One region of the Bacillus sp. 05T21 genome, then DNA from elsewhere that is predicted to be linked to it. Evidence: riboswitches for the same ligand, from Rfam matches in the RefSeq annotation. Region 1 holds a riboswitch; the other holds the start of a gene.
The links. A riboswitch is a leader RNA that binds a small molecule or an ion and turns the genes downstream of it on or off. The one in region 1 is predicted to bind magnesium.
Positions count from the first base shown of each region.

Region 2: linked by a shared signal. The riboswitch ahead of mgtE (magnesium transporter) and the one ahead of AC1DKZ_RS05340 (P-type ATPase actuator domain-containing protein) in region 1 are both predicted to bind magnesium.

Region 1 is NZ_JBFTMD010000002.1:88,512-95,974, reverse strand. It holds RNA gene ssrS (6S RNA) at 1-65, shown strand, start outside; RNA gene ssrS (6S RNA) at 87-270, shown strand; gene AC1DKZ_RS05360 (hypothetical protein) at 327-776, opposite strand; gene AC1DKZ_RS05355 (hypothetical protein) at 860-1,171, shown strand; gene AC1DKZ_RS05350 (glutathionylspermidine synthase family protein) at 1,175-2,410, shown strand; gene AC1DKZ_RS05345 (DUF350 domain-containing protein) at 2,407-2,793, shown strand; M-box (ykoK) riboswitch at 2,997-3,162, shown strand; gene AC1DKZ_RS05340 (P-type ATPase actuator domain-containing protein) at 3,517-4,242, shown strand; gene AC1DKZ_RS05335 (5'-3' exonuclease) at 4,375-5,241, shown strand; gene AC1DKZ_RS05330 (FbpB family small basic protein) at 5,429-5,569, shown strand; gene AC1DKZ_RS05325 (acyltransferase family protein) at 5,902-7,062, shown strand; gene AC1DKZ_RS05320 (YveK family protein) at 7,096-7,463, shown strand, end outside.
Region 2 is NZ_JBFTMD010000025.1:13,599-21,175, reverse strand. It holds gene xerS (tyrosine recombinase XerS) at 1,084-2,160, shown strand; gene AC1DKZ_RS26705 (phosphodiester glycosidase family protein) at 2,339-3,433, opposite strand; gene mgtE (magnesium transporter) at 3,594-4,922, opposite strand; M-box (ykoK) riboswitch at 5,200-5,367, opposite strand; M-box (ykoK) riboswitch at 5,887-6,063, shown strand; gene AC1DKZ_RS26695 (FtsW/RodA/SpoVE family cell cycle protein) at 6,252-7,379, shown strand; partial or broken gene AC1DKZ_RS26690 (serine hydrolase) at 7,496-7,576, opposite strand.

The sequences.
Region 1 (7,463 bases):
GAGGGCATCCACCTGCGAGTAGCGGGTTTTTGGACATTTACGAGAGACGGCACTTGCGGGGGTCTTATTTCAACTAATAGTATATAAAATTCCTACGGTGTACGTAGCTTGTGTATGTCTTAAACCAATAAGTATAATGCGGAAGTTCAATATTTAAATGTAGATAGCAGGCCATCTTTTTAAGAAGGAAGTTACAAACATTTGTGAGAACATCCACCTGTGAGAGCAGGTTTATGGACATCTATAGATAACGGCATATGTGGGACTATATAAAAAAACCTTACGTTTTATACGTAAGGTTTTTTTGTTGAATAAATATACTCATGTTATCTCGATTTACCTGTAAAGTTCCCATAATAAATATAGCACTTGCGGTCTTCATCAATTTCTCTTGAATCGAGGGTGAATTCCAAATGTATTCCATCCCGTTGAATATATATAATATCTGAATGGAGAGAGGGTAAGATATCCTCGTAATTCCAAATATCTTTACTTTCTATCATAATTGAGCAGGTTTCCTTTAGTTCTCTAATTTCAAAACCTATGTGCGAGTATGTAGGATCTGAAGGGTCGTTGGAAAAAACTTCTTTTTGTATATATAACACTGCTGTCCCGTCTGGATCTACTGAAGTTGCAGTAACGATATATGTATTTCCATCTTTTATAAAATATTCACAAGTCATGCGCGCGACAATTTCAGAATTAGAAATATTTGCGTAGTTCCATAAAGCTGGATACCCGTTTGTTTCATCATTGAGCCGATATTCCAATCTCATTTTATCCCTCTTCTTCCTTTTTCTTCTACTTTATCATGACATCTTATATAATAGAAATATAATTTAAAAAGGGGAGTGCAAAGGTGACAAAAACGAAATGGCTAGTAGGTAGTGTCCTGACATCTTTAATGACGGGCACTTTATTTGGCTGTGCGCAAGATATTCCCCCCGAACCGAATGATAATAGTTGTTCTGATTGGGATTGGGATGATGAACTTGGTGTTTGGCAGTGTGATGATAGTAGTTCAGGTTATCGTGGACATTACTTTTATGGTGGTAAATACTATCAAAATAAATCCACCTTCAAAAATTCATCAGAGTTTAAAACTTATCAATCTTCGGCCGAATTTAAAGGTGGAATTGGAAGCGGTTCAAAAGGTGGATTTGGAGGTTAAAATATGTCGCAATACATAAAGAAACGAAAAGAATTTTATTCGAATTATCCTCATTTCTGGTCGGATTTATATGAATGTGAGTATAGTTTGTTTCATGTTTTCCCGATAACAGAGCAAACGATGAAACAATTACAAGTAGCAACTGAACGAATGGGGAAAATATTTTTTAAGACTGCTAGACTTCTTCGGAATGTATCTAATGAACAGCTTCTTGAACTCGGTTTTCCAACTGCAAGCTTGCCTTTTATTAGACTGAAAGGGATGTATCCTGAATCTGTTATTTCACGATTTGATTTTGCTTTAACAGAGGATAATCGTATTAAAATGCTTGAGTTTAATAGTGATACTCCAACTTTTATTGTGGAATGCTTTCAAATGAATGGAAAAGTTTGTGAAGAACTTGACTATGATGATCCAAATGCAAATCAAGAGCGCTTACTTTCTTCTGGTATTACAAAAGCCGTAATGGAATTTACAAAAGGAATGGAAGATCCAAATGTTGTTTTCACAGCTCATCATGAACATATAGAAGATTGGAATACGACTATGTATTTGAGTGGGCTATGTCATGTTGAAAATAAAGTGATGCCAATGACAGAACTTAGAATTACAGATGATGCTTTAGTAGATAGAGATGGTGTACCAATTGATGTTTTGTATCGCCAAACATATCCAATTGAAGACTTAATTGAAGATCAAGATCCCGAAACGGGGGATTTGGTGGGAGTAGAACTTTTGCAACTTGTAAAAGAAGGAAAGCTTTTTATTATAAATCCTTTGTCGGCCTTTTTACTTCAGCCGAAATCAATTCAATGTCTTATTTGGGGATTAGCAGAAGAAGGTGCTTTTTACACAAGTGAGGAACAAAAGTGGATTAAAGAATATATGCTTCCTACATATTTAGAGCCAGATTTATTTTTGGGGAAAAGTCCTTTCGTTCAAAAACCTTCGTTCGGTAGGGAAGGTGACACGATTACGATTCGTGATAAGGATACAAATATTATGATTCGAAATGCACATGAAACGTATAAATCGTCACTGCCTATATTTCAGAAATATACAGAGCTTCCAGTTGTATTTTTGGAAACTGAAAAAGGAATTGAGAAGCTGTCGTACGTGTTTGGGGCTTTTTTAATTGCTGGAAAAGCGAGCAGCATCGGTATACGTGCCGGGGAAAAAATTACGGGAAATGAATCGTATTATTTACCGGTAGGTATTAAGAAGGAGGAAAATAAATGATTAATTTTTTACTATATTTAGCAGTATCACTTGTACTTTTGTGTATCGGTCTTTTTCTTATGGAAGTGACAACGAAAGTTAAGGAATTTAAGTTAATGGCTCAAGGGAATAAAGCGGTAAGCTATGTACTTGGAGGAAGACTACTTGGTCTTGCTATCGTTTTATATTCAACGGCTGCTAATTCTATTTCAATTCTTGATATGGTTTCATGGGGAGCTGTTGGGATCTTAGCTCAAATTATTGTCTTTTATTTAGCGGAATGGCTTACACCACGTTTTAATATTAATAAAAGTCTTGAAGAAGATAATCAAGCAGTTGGTCTTTTCCTTATGTTTTTATCACTTTCCATCGGAATTGTAATTGCTGGTTGTGTAACGTATTAAAACCCTTACATTTTAACGTAAGGGTTTTATTTTTCATTTGCTAATTTTTTGCAATATGTGTTCAATTAATTTATGTAGCCGAACGCTGAGCAGGATGCGTATTAGTGTACTAAACTCGAGATAGTTATTGTAATAAGGAAAAGTTTCCATACAAAGTGTTGACATCTATTTTAAATAAGAGTAACATTTTCTATGTAATTATAATAAGTCTCTGTTAGGTGAGGCTCCTGTATAGAGAAATGCTACTGCCCAAAAATGTCGAGAGACGCCAATGGGTCAACAGGAATGATCGAATTAAGGTTTTTCTTAACGTAGCTGGTAATGAACCTATGCTATACAGTGCTAAAACTCGGCGAGGGAGAGGTCCATAGATTTCTAATTGTATTATATTAGGAATCGCTTATTTGTGTATGCAAAGACCTTTGCTCTCTTATGAGTAAGGGTCTTTTTTGTTAGCAAGCTATGAGTAATTTCATAGTATAGATTATAACTAAAAAATTAAAGAGGAGGTGAGGAGCATGTCAAATTCTGACTCGGTTCCGTTACCCATATACTTCAAATCAAAAATATATGATGTAGGCAGGAAACGACTTGTTCCTCCCTCTATATTTATCATAATGTAGCGTTTATTCGAGTATTTAAGCGCTAGACACTTTCACAGTAAAGTGGATAAATTGAGAAACAAAGCGTTTCTTCCTATGTTGTAAAGGAGGAGACGATAATATGTTATATGTAAATAAGAGTGTGGGTAACACTTCGTATAAATTAAGTAAAAAAGCAATGAAAGAACAAACAATGCTTCAAAAAAATAAAGATTTATTAATTGAAATCGCAACAAGAGATGTAAAATCTGTATTTGCGTATTTTAAAACAACAAGAGACGGACTATCTATGAAAGAGGCACAAAAGCGTATTCAAGTATACGGCCGAAATGAATTAACTTCAAAAAGAGCGCGTATTACGGAAGTAATGATGAAGCTAAGTGGAATGATCCCAGGTCTTTCAAAACAAAATATGGGTGATGAATTACAATGTGAAACAGTTACTGTTTCTAGAGTAGCTGGCTGTAGCGTAACAGGGCTAAACAGTGAACTAAAAATGATGAAATTACCAGTACAAGAGCTTGTACCTGGAGATATGATTTTTCTTGCAGAGGGCGATACAGTGCCAGCAGATGTACGTATTATTTATGCAAATGATTTATTAGTAAATGAATCTATGCTGACAGGAAACGATGCTAGTATTGAGAAATTTGAAAGTTGCTATCATCTTGAACGTAAACGATTTATTCCATTAAAACGGATGAAAGACTATAACCCACTTGAACTTGAAAATGTATGTTTCAAAGGTACGTATATTGTTGACGGAAATGCAAAGGCTGTAGTTGTTTCGACAGGTAAAAATACGTATTCAGGAATACTTCATACTTGCTGCGGTAGAATGTCTTAATGTGTTAATGATGCTAAATATACAAAAACAATGTATAATAGACAAAGTTGAACAAAAACGTAGAATGGTAATCTATATATAACCTTACGTGATAACGTGAGGTTATTATTTTTTGTTAGTAGGAGAGGAATTATGAAAAAAGTATTATTAGTTGATGGTATGGCACTATTATTTCGTGCTTTTTACGCAACAAGTGTATATGGACAATTTATGAAACGACAAGATGGTACCCCGACGAATGGGATTCATGGTTATATGAAGCATTTATTAACAGCAACACAAGCAATCGAACCAACGCACATTGTAACGTGCTGGGATATGGGAAGTACGACATTTAGAACGGAATCTTTCTCGAATTATAAAGCAAATCGTGCAGCACCGCCGGAAGAATTAATTCCGCAATTTGATTTAGTGCAAGAAATGACTGCGAAATTATCTATGCCTGTAATCGGTATGAAAGGTTATGAAGCGGATGATTGTATCGGTACGCTTGCAAAACAATATTGCAATGAAGCGGAAGTTTATATTTTGACAGGTGATACAGATTTACTTCAACTTGTTGATACGAATGTTACAGTTATGCTTCTTCGTAAAGGAATTGGAAATTACGAGTATTACACACCGGAAAAAATCATGGAAGAGAAAGGTGTAGAACCTTGGCAAATTGTTCATGCGAAAGCTTTCATGGGTGATACAAGTGATAATTATCCGGGTGTAAAAGGTATTGGTGAAAAAACAGCGTATAAGCTGATTCAAGAATACGGGACAGTATCGGCAGTGCTAGAAAATATAGCATCATTAACGAAAGCGCAGCGCACAAAAATTGAAAGTGATTTAGAGAATTTAAATATCTCTTTACAATTAGCGCAAATTCATTGTGAAGTTCCAATTGCATGCTTATTAGAAGAAGGGTTACACACAATGGACGAAGAAAAACTACGCTTTGTTTGTAACGAAATGAATTGGGGAAGACCTGAAATATTAATTAATATGCTTTAAAGAGCATGGAAAGGTTGATCAAATATATTTTTGATTAACCTTTCTTTTTTTGTTCACAAAGTTGTCAGAAAATAAACGGAATTTTCATCTGAAGTTCAAATGGAATTCACAACAATCAATTATTATAAGAACACACAGATAATTCCTTATCTTTTATATAAACCATCCCCCAAGGAGGAAAATAAACATGCGAAAAAAAGTGAGAAAATCCTTTAAACAATTATTAATAGAAAATAAACAATCCCTACTAACTAATAAAGAGAATATGAAAGAAATTGAAGAACGGATTGAGAAACGACATGTAGCATATAATGGTGCTAATAATTAAATAAAATAAAAAAGATAGCCTATAAATAAAGGCTATCTTTTTTATTTTATATTGAAAAAACACTAGTCCTCTCTTTAATTTTGTAAGTATGCAACATATTTTTATAGTGTTTTTCTAACAATATTACCCATTTTTTGAGGTTGAAATTGGTATATACCAATTTTTAAGATTTACTATTCATAATATTACAAAAAATGTTACAATACACTCAAATTTATACTATAAAATCATTTTAATATGAAAAATTGGAATGAAAAGAAAGGAGAGGAATATGAATAAAGATGTCGCTTTGAAATGATTATTATCATTTCATTAGGAGTTGATGTAAAACGATGGAGAGGCATGAAGAACTGGATTCTATAAGAGGAATTTCTTCATTGGTAGTAATGATTGGTCATTATTTGATGATTTTCTCAGCATTTCAAAATTACAGTTATGAAGATAATAAACCATTTGTTGTATATCTATTAAAAGAAACGCCTGCACGTCTTATTTTTAGTAGTGGTAACGAATCTGTTATTATCTTTTTTGTTTTGAGTGGATTTGTTTTGTATGAATCTATTCAAAAAACAAATAGTAGCTATGGATCATACCTTTTAAAACGTATATGCAGAATATACATTCCATATATTGTGGCAATAGTCATAGCTATTATATGCCAGACTACAATAAGTAAATATGGTATTTCTTATTTAAGCGAATGGTTTAATCGCTCATGGACGATTGAAAGTTCTTTAAGTCTAATAGCACAGCATGTTTTATTGGTTGGGAAATATAATACAGATACATATAACAGTGTGATTTGGTCACTTGTACATGAAATGCGAATATCTATAATTTTCCCGTTAGTTTTGATGGTTTGTTTACGCAAAACAGTAAGGGGTTCATTACTATCATTGTTTAGTTTTAGTATATGTTCTGTCGTGATATTATTTTTATTTCGCTCGAGTTTAACATTAACAAGCTATGTATTAACGTTGCATTACACAGTGCTGTTTTTACTAGGAGCACTAGTTGCGAAGTATAAAAATAATTTAATAGCTTTTTATAGTAATTGTACTAAAAATACGAAAATTACATGGTTTTTATTTGCGATTTTACTTTATATGTATGAAGGGCTTATTGGAGAAATTAAAGTGCTCAATAATTTTATATTTCGAGACTACGTAGTAGCGATAAGCGCATGTCTATTTGTCATATTAAGCCTTTCAGTGTCAACATTTTCAACCTTCCTACGCAATAAATACTTGTTGTATTTGGGGGAAATTTCTTACAGTCTTTATTTGTATCATCTTATATCATTATTTTCCTTAATATACATGCTCAATGATGTATTACCGCTAACTATTATTTTGATTATGTCGCTCATTCTTTCTTTTATACTTGCAACGATTTCATATTTGTTTGTAGAGAAATTTTCATTCAGATTAGGAAAGTATATAACAAAACAAGCAGATATAGAAAAGAAAGGGTTATCTGTACAAAATGATTAACAGGATGCTATTCATAAAAAGGCGGTGGAATCATTGAAGCAAGAAATTAGTATGAAAGATTTTCAACAGTTACTGAAAAGAAGATTCGTAACGATCATTTTGACGATGTGTTGTTTAACCGTTTCTCTAGTTCTTATTTCTATGTATGTGCTAAAGCCTTCGTATCAATATTCAGCGCAAATTCTTGTTGGAAATTTAGATGAGTTTAATAAGGAAAATACAGCGAATAAAACACAAGAAAATAAGCAACTTGTAACATCGTTTGTTGACATTTTAAAAAGTCCACTTATTATTTCGACAGTAAGAAACACTTTGAAATTAGAACAATCAAGTTATGAATTAGCACAAAAAATTTCGGTGTTGAATACGGACAACTCACAAATTGTTACTGTTACAGTAAA
Region 2 (7,577 bases), on a different contig from region 1:
CGGAACAATGACTAACAGTGTGGTGGGGGCTGTATTGTAGTCATCGTTCCCTTATTCAACAATGAGATGGTAAAATTTCACGTACCTTTAAAAAAGGAGTAAAATCCGTCTCAAAATGAAAAGAATTCTTATCTTATTGAGACGGAAGGGGAAATTGCGAAGTTATATTTTAAAATCAGTATTAGAATTAAAAATCACTGTATGTTCACATAAACAAAGTACAATAAGGAATACTTTTTACAGGATTATAGGAAACATTCTCTTTCAATATAAAAACAATTAAGTTTTGGGCAAAGCACAACCTATTTAGTCTTAAGTGGTTAAAGTTACCCGTATTGCATTGAAATTATTTTAACATGTATTTATATGCTAGCTATACCCTATAAGCAACCATGTAATCAATATTAAAATGTATAGGTGAATGTATCTGCAACTAAAAGATATTCATACTGATGAAAGGTGCATGATGCATTTTGTTGGATGAACATAAAAGAATTATAAAAAGGGGGAAAAACAAACATTTTACAACTTCGCACGAAATACCAATTTTACGAACAATATAGGATTTAAATAAAAATCTAATGCAGTATTTAGGGATTTCGAGCTCAATTGCATTAATATCAGTATATTGGTATGTGTCTATATAATTCATACTTTATATGGAAATCATTAAATGCCGAGTTACTCATTAATAATTTTTATAGTAAATTACATTTTAATTTATAAGATTTTTTCTTATGTTGATCTAATTAACTCCCCATAACCATGATTAATTTAATCAATTTGCATTTGATAATGATTTTTAAACTATTTTCATGTATTGATTTTTTGTAAGACTTTATATATCAAATTTATTTTACATACATTTATATGTAGTTTTTGCACGAATTTTTATGGTCTAATACTATTTTATTATTTGGTTAGCTATAATTTTCATTGGATTAACTACACTATAACATTTAGTTTTGAGTATATTTTAGTATTTCATAATTTAATTATGTAAATAAGTCTGTGTAAAAATTGAATTTAACGCGAACTTGTGTTCGCATCCCTTTTCTGTTATATTATAAATGAGGTGATTTTATGGACTACAGCAAGCAACGTCAAAAATCAGTACATCGTAAGAAATTATACGAGAATTTAAATGAAATGCCCTTTTACATAGAAGAATTTGTGGAGTACAAGGAATTGCATGATGCCTCTCCCTCCACCCTACTGAATTATGTATATGATTTTAGAGTTTTCTTTAATTGGCTATTATCTGAACAAATTATTGAATTTAAGCCCATTAAAGACATATCCTTCTCTGATTTGGAAAATTTAAAGAAAAAAGATGTTGAGAACTTTATGAGGTTTTTAAAACTACAACAAAATATGCAGAATTCCTCTGTTAACAGAAAAATTTCAGCCTTAAAGTCTTTATTTAAGTACCTTACCTCCCTATCAGAGAATGATGATGGAGAATGTTATTTTTATAGAAATGTAATGGCTAAAATTGAAATACATAAAGATAAGGAAACATTAAATGCCCGTGCAAAACGTATGAGATCTAAAATATTTCATAATGATGACGATCAAGAGTTTTTGAATTACATTAAGTACGAACATGAAAAATCTTTAACAAAACATCAGTTGTTCTATTTCCTAAGAGATAAAGATCGTGATGTAGCTATTCTTTCCCTCTTTCTTGGTAGTGGTATTCGTGTAAGTGAATTGGCCGATCTTCGTATGGAAGATATAAACTTAAAAGAAAGGCTAATTGATGTAATACGAAAAGGAAACAAAGAAGATTCAGTATGGATTACCCCAATTGCATTGAATGATCTTGAAAAGTATATGGAAATTAGAGATAAAAAATATGCTCCAGGGAAAGAATTAAAAAATGTATTTTTATCGAAGTATAAACATACTGCACAGCCTCTTTCGGTTAGGGCTATTCAAGATATAGTAGAAAAATATACTAAGGCCTTTGGTAAAAGAATGTCTCCTCATAAATTAAGACATACATTGGCAAATAAGTTATATATGGAAGAAAAAGACTCGTTACAAGTGATGCAGCAACTTGGGCATACCAGTCAAGATACGGCTTTGTTATACACTCAACTTGGAGAAACAACTATTAAAGATAGTTTAGGACGAATAGGAAAAAATAAAGAATAAGAGTTTAGCAATTTTGCATTGCTGAACTCTTATTCTTTTCCCTAATATAAACCTTTTCCTTAGTTATATATATTTCACTTTAAATATAATTTTATTATGTAAAAAATACATAATTTAAATTATACGTTAATCGGTATATAAAAACATTTCATATTACTTATTCGCCTTTGATTTCTACTTAATGTGAAGTAATATTTGTATCAAATTTATAGAAGGTTTCGGGATTTACTTTTTCCCCATCTATTGTCATTTTTATTTTTTGTTTCGGATTTGCTGTTACTACCCAAGCATTCGGTAAATAACGATCTTCATGGGATAATGTAGAAGGTGAATTGATAACCTTCCCTCCTAAATATAGTGTAGCAGAAGACCCTCCATCCATAGCCATTGCATTTATTGCTCCTTTTTCATATAGAATATCTTGACACTCTTTTAACGTAGCTCCTATGCTATGTGTCTGCCTACCGTCTATCACAAGAAACATTAATGTGCCGTCCTCTTTTTGGGCCATAATACTTCGCGGAGCAGAACCCCAACCGCCGTCTCCTTCTGTGATCATTTTTTCTCCATTTACAATTAACTGTGGCATAAATCCTGCTGCGGAAACGACTTGTTTATCTAAGAGTTGTTGGGTAGAATAATTTCCAGTTATCATTTGTCCAAACTTTGTTAAACCTGTAATAATTGTAGGGGTATTTCTATCCATATTTGTATCAATAGCTTCCCCATTTTCTATTACTATTCCAGTTGCAACATTTCCTCCTCCCCTTCCTGTTTCATCAGCAAACCCACTTGCATTCACAGCAACAAGTGCATTATTACGTTTTGCCATTACGCTAATTTTTTCTCCTCTTTGATCACCCTGTGTCCCTTGATGGCTAACAAGTTTAACATTGAAAGGGTTACTAATAGTGATTAATTTTCCTTCGAAAAGAAAGCGACTATCTTTGTTACTTTTAATCGTTTCTACATCAATTTTTAATGGCTGATTTTTTAATTCTTCTAATCTTTTTCCTGCTATTTTTTTATAAATAGCCTCATCACTATTTGACCATTTTGGATGATTAATTCTATCTTGCAGTTTATCTAGTTCCTTTTGGGATAGGAATGTATATTTCGCATATTGTGGATGCTGAGAAGTTAGTATACTCCCAGCAATTGTTACACGAAGATCTCGGCCATAGTTAGTACCAAATAATATTCCTATGCCAATAAGCATGAAAATAGAAAAAAGAAGCAAAATTCGTTTGAAGATTTTTCTTAGATGTTTCATAGGTTTCTCCTCCGGCATTAATTACATTCAATGAATCCTTTAAGATATTATTTTCCTAAAGACAAAAGTGTTTGTTTCCCTCATTCCCGAGTTCCCCACTATGTCTTTGCAAGCAAAGCAAAATACTTATTCTACATTTCGTATTTATTTCAGTGTATATTTACAAATTTAATAACGTTTTTGCAACCATGAAATAAATTACTAATCCTGTTCCGTCAACAAATGTTGTAATAAATGGACCAGAAACGACTGCAGGATCTAATTTTAATTTTCTCAGAATCAAGGGTAAAACAGCTGCAACAATAGAGGCCCAAATAACAATAAATAATAAAGTGATTGCTACAACTTGTGCAACTTCTGTTCCAACTCCTAACATATAAGCACGAGTGAGCCCAGCTACCCCAAGTGCAAGTCCGAGAAGCATGCCAATTGCAAGTTCCTTTTTCATTACACGGAAAATGTCTTTAAATTTCACCTCTCCAATACCGATTGCACGAGTAATTGTTGCTACAACCTGTGTTCCTGTATTTCCTCCAGTACCTACTAATAACGGTACAAAGAAAGCTAAGGCAACTACTGTTTCAATTTCGTCTTCAAAATACTTTAGTACTGTACCTGTATATGCTTCAGCAACAAAAAGAAGCAATAACCATGGTAGACGTTTGAAGAAAATGCTCCAAATACTAGATTCAAAGTAAGATTGATTTAACGGTTCACTTCCGCCTAACTTTTGGATATCTTCTGTAGCTTCTGCTTCCATAACATTCATTACGTCATCAAATGTTATAATACCAATCATTTCATTATTTGCTGTTGTTACGGGTAATGCTGCTAAATTATAATTCAGTAGCTTTTTTACAACTTCTTGCTGATCAACTTCAGCGTGTACTGAAATTACCTCTTGAATCATGATAGTAGATAATATTTCTTCATCTGCTGCTAGTAATAACTCATGTATGGAAACGATTCCTTTAAGATAACCATGACTATCAAGAACATAGATATAAGATATTGATTCTACATTTTCAGAATGCTCCCTAATGTACTTCAATGTCATTTTTACTGACCAATTCCCTCTAACTGCAACAAAATCACTTGTGACAAGACTTCCTGCCGTTTCAGGTTTGAAAGCCATTAATTTTTTTACATTATGTTTTGTGATTTTATTTAAATACGCCATTAATCTAGCTTGTTTTTCCGGATGAACCGCTAGAAGTAGATCTACTGTTTCATCAATCGGTTGTAAATCTAGTAACTTTTTAGCTTTGTTTTCAGATAAGTGAATTAAGATATTATATTTTTCTTCTGTACTCAAATGTTGAAGAATTTTTGAGCTTTTTAATACAGGAATCTTATCTAGTAATATGACTTGATCTTCAATTGAAAACCGTTTTACTTCTTGTGCAACATCATACGACGGATGACGTAAAACTTTCTCTGCATCCAAATTATTTTGGGTTACAAGTAATTCATTTAATAATTTCTTCATGTTAACTCCTCCTTATATTGCTAAGGGAGACTCTAGAGTTTCATGAGTGGTTTTGTGTTATTTTATCTGTCTAAAATTTTTATTAGAGCATTAATAGTTACATTGCAATCAATTTATTATTTAGAACTACCTCCTTTTTGAATATAGACAAGATAAAAATAAATAACATTAAACAAAAAAACCTTTACTCAAAAAGGAGTAAAGGTTTTTTACAATACAAATAAATGATTATTAAGACAGCTCTGCAAAAATCCCAGAGGTGCCTTTCTATCAAATCGTATACCACTCCCTCGTTGAGTTTTAGCACTGTATAGCATAGGTTTTTATAACCAGCTACATTAAAAAGGGCCTTAATCCGACCGTTCCTGTTGACCCATTGGCGTCTCTCGACATTTTTGGGCAGCAGCGTTTCTCTATACAGGAGCCTCACCTAACAAAGATTATTGAATTACTTCAAAATTTAAACCAGAATTTAATATTTGTCAACTAACTTTCGATTCGATTCATAATAAATTCTTTTTTAGAGAAATGTAATTCGACTCTATTGTAAATTTGAAATTCAACTTAAAAGATATAAAATTTATATACAATTAGTTCGAAGAAACGTTATAAAATATATGAAATTTCGTATAGGAAACTTATTGTTTATGATTTATTTGTAACTTTATAGCAGGAGTTGAATTATTAGTCATACCGTACTTCAAAGAAAATTCTTCAAAAATCTTATTTTATGATTAAAATCTTCTTTACTGTTTATCAAATTTATATGATTAAACTACTTAATCAAATTATACACTACAGGCCGAAAATAAGTATCTATACGAGATGATTAAATACATTTTCTTGCATTATTTCTCAAAATTCATAAAACAATAAAGAATATAAAATTAGCAATATGCTTACTTGACAAGCAAAAAAAAAGTATTTATGCTGGCTACACGAAACAAATACATAAAATTTATATTGCTAAACCTGTTAGGTGAGGCTCCTATACAAACACAGGCTATTGCCCAAAAATGTCGAAAGACGCCAATGGGTAGAACAGGAATTGTCGGATTAAGGCTCTTCTTAAGATAGCTAAGTAATCAATTTCCATTACTTTACGTTGTATAGTGCCAAAGCTCTACTAGGGGGAGGAAAGCTTTATTTAGTCATGCCAATTTAAATCCCCCCTAGTATGTAACTAGGGGGGATTTTTGCGTAAGAAAACAGGGTGTAAGCTATAGAATCTTTCAAAACAAGAATACTATTTAGTAGTTGATGAGAACAAGATTCTACTCATTAGCAAATGTAATATTAAGTGTTAATGTAAATCAGGAGGATATTAAAATGAAAAAAATATTAAAACTCGATTATCTATTGCTCCTCCCTCTATTCATAACATGTACTTTAGGTATTATCATGATGTATAGCGCGAGCTCCATTGTTGCTGTTCAACATTACGGTTATAACAGTAGGCATTTTGTTGATTCTCAATTAACAAAGCTATTTTTAGGAACAATTGGGTTAATAGTTTGTGCTATTCTCCCATATGAAATATGGAAAAAACGAATAGTCTCTATCTGTATTATGGTTGGGGGAATTTTTTTATTAATTATGGTTTTGTGGAAAGGAAAAGTGGTAAATAATGCTCAATCATGGATCTTTGGAATACAGCCAGCTGAATTTCTTAAATTAGGAACAATACTTGTAACAGCCCGTTTTTTTGCATTACGACAAGAACAAGCTAAAAAGATTTGGAGTGGTAGCGGAAAACTTTTATTTTTTTTAGCTGCAATTTTTTTTCTAATCTATAAACAGCCAAACTTAGGATCTGCACTTTTAATATTAGGTATAGGTTTTAGCATATTTCTTTGCTCTGGAATAAATGTAAATCTATTAATTAAAAGAATTATAATCAGTTCTATTTTTTGGTTACCTTTTTTGTACTTTTTAATTCAATTTAGCTTGTCAGAAGTTCAAAAGACACGTATTACTACAATTCTCAATCCCTTTGTTGATGCGCAAGGAAAAGGATATCAGCTTGTAAATTCTTTTATTGCCATTGGCTCTGGAGGAATTACTGGACGTGGATTCGGAAATAGCATTCAAAAAACCGGTTATCTTCCAGAACCACATACTGATTTTATAATGGCAATAGTTTCTGAAGAACTAGGGTTTATTGGTGTATTTATTGTATTGGCAGGGGTTTTGACTATCGTTCTTCGTTCCTTAAAAATTGCACAACTATGTGTAGATCCATTCGGAAGTTTTATAGCAATTGGTATAGGATGTATGATTGGTATGCAATCCATTGTAAATTTAGGTGGTATTACGGGACTATTTCCTCTTACGGGTACTCCATTTCCATTTGTTAGTTTTGGTGGAAGTTCTTTAATGGTCAATTTAATAGCAATAGGAATATTGCTTAATATTTCAATTTTCAATAAAATTAAGTTTAATAATTATAATATATAATTTTTATATAATTCTATTTTTCGGAGATTATAAAATTTAACCTCATTGAGCAATCTATGTTCAAATAATTTCTAATTAGGTTTTTAACTGTATGAATATTAATTTTAATACAAAAAAAAGGCAGGAGCTTTTGGTGAAAACTTATTAAATAATTGTTTAATCGATGTATGTGTCTTTTCATTATATGTATTATTCATC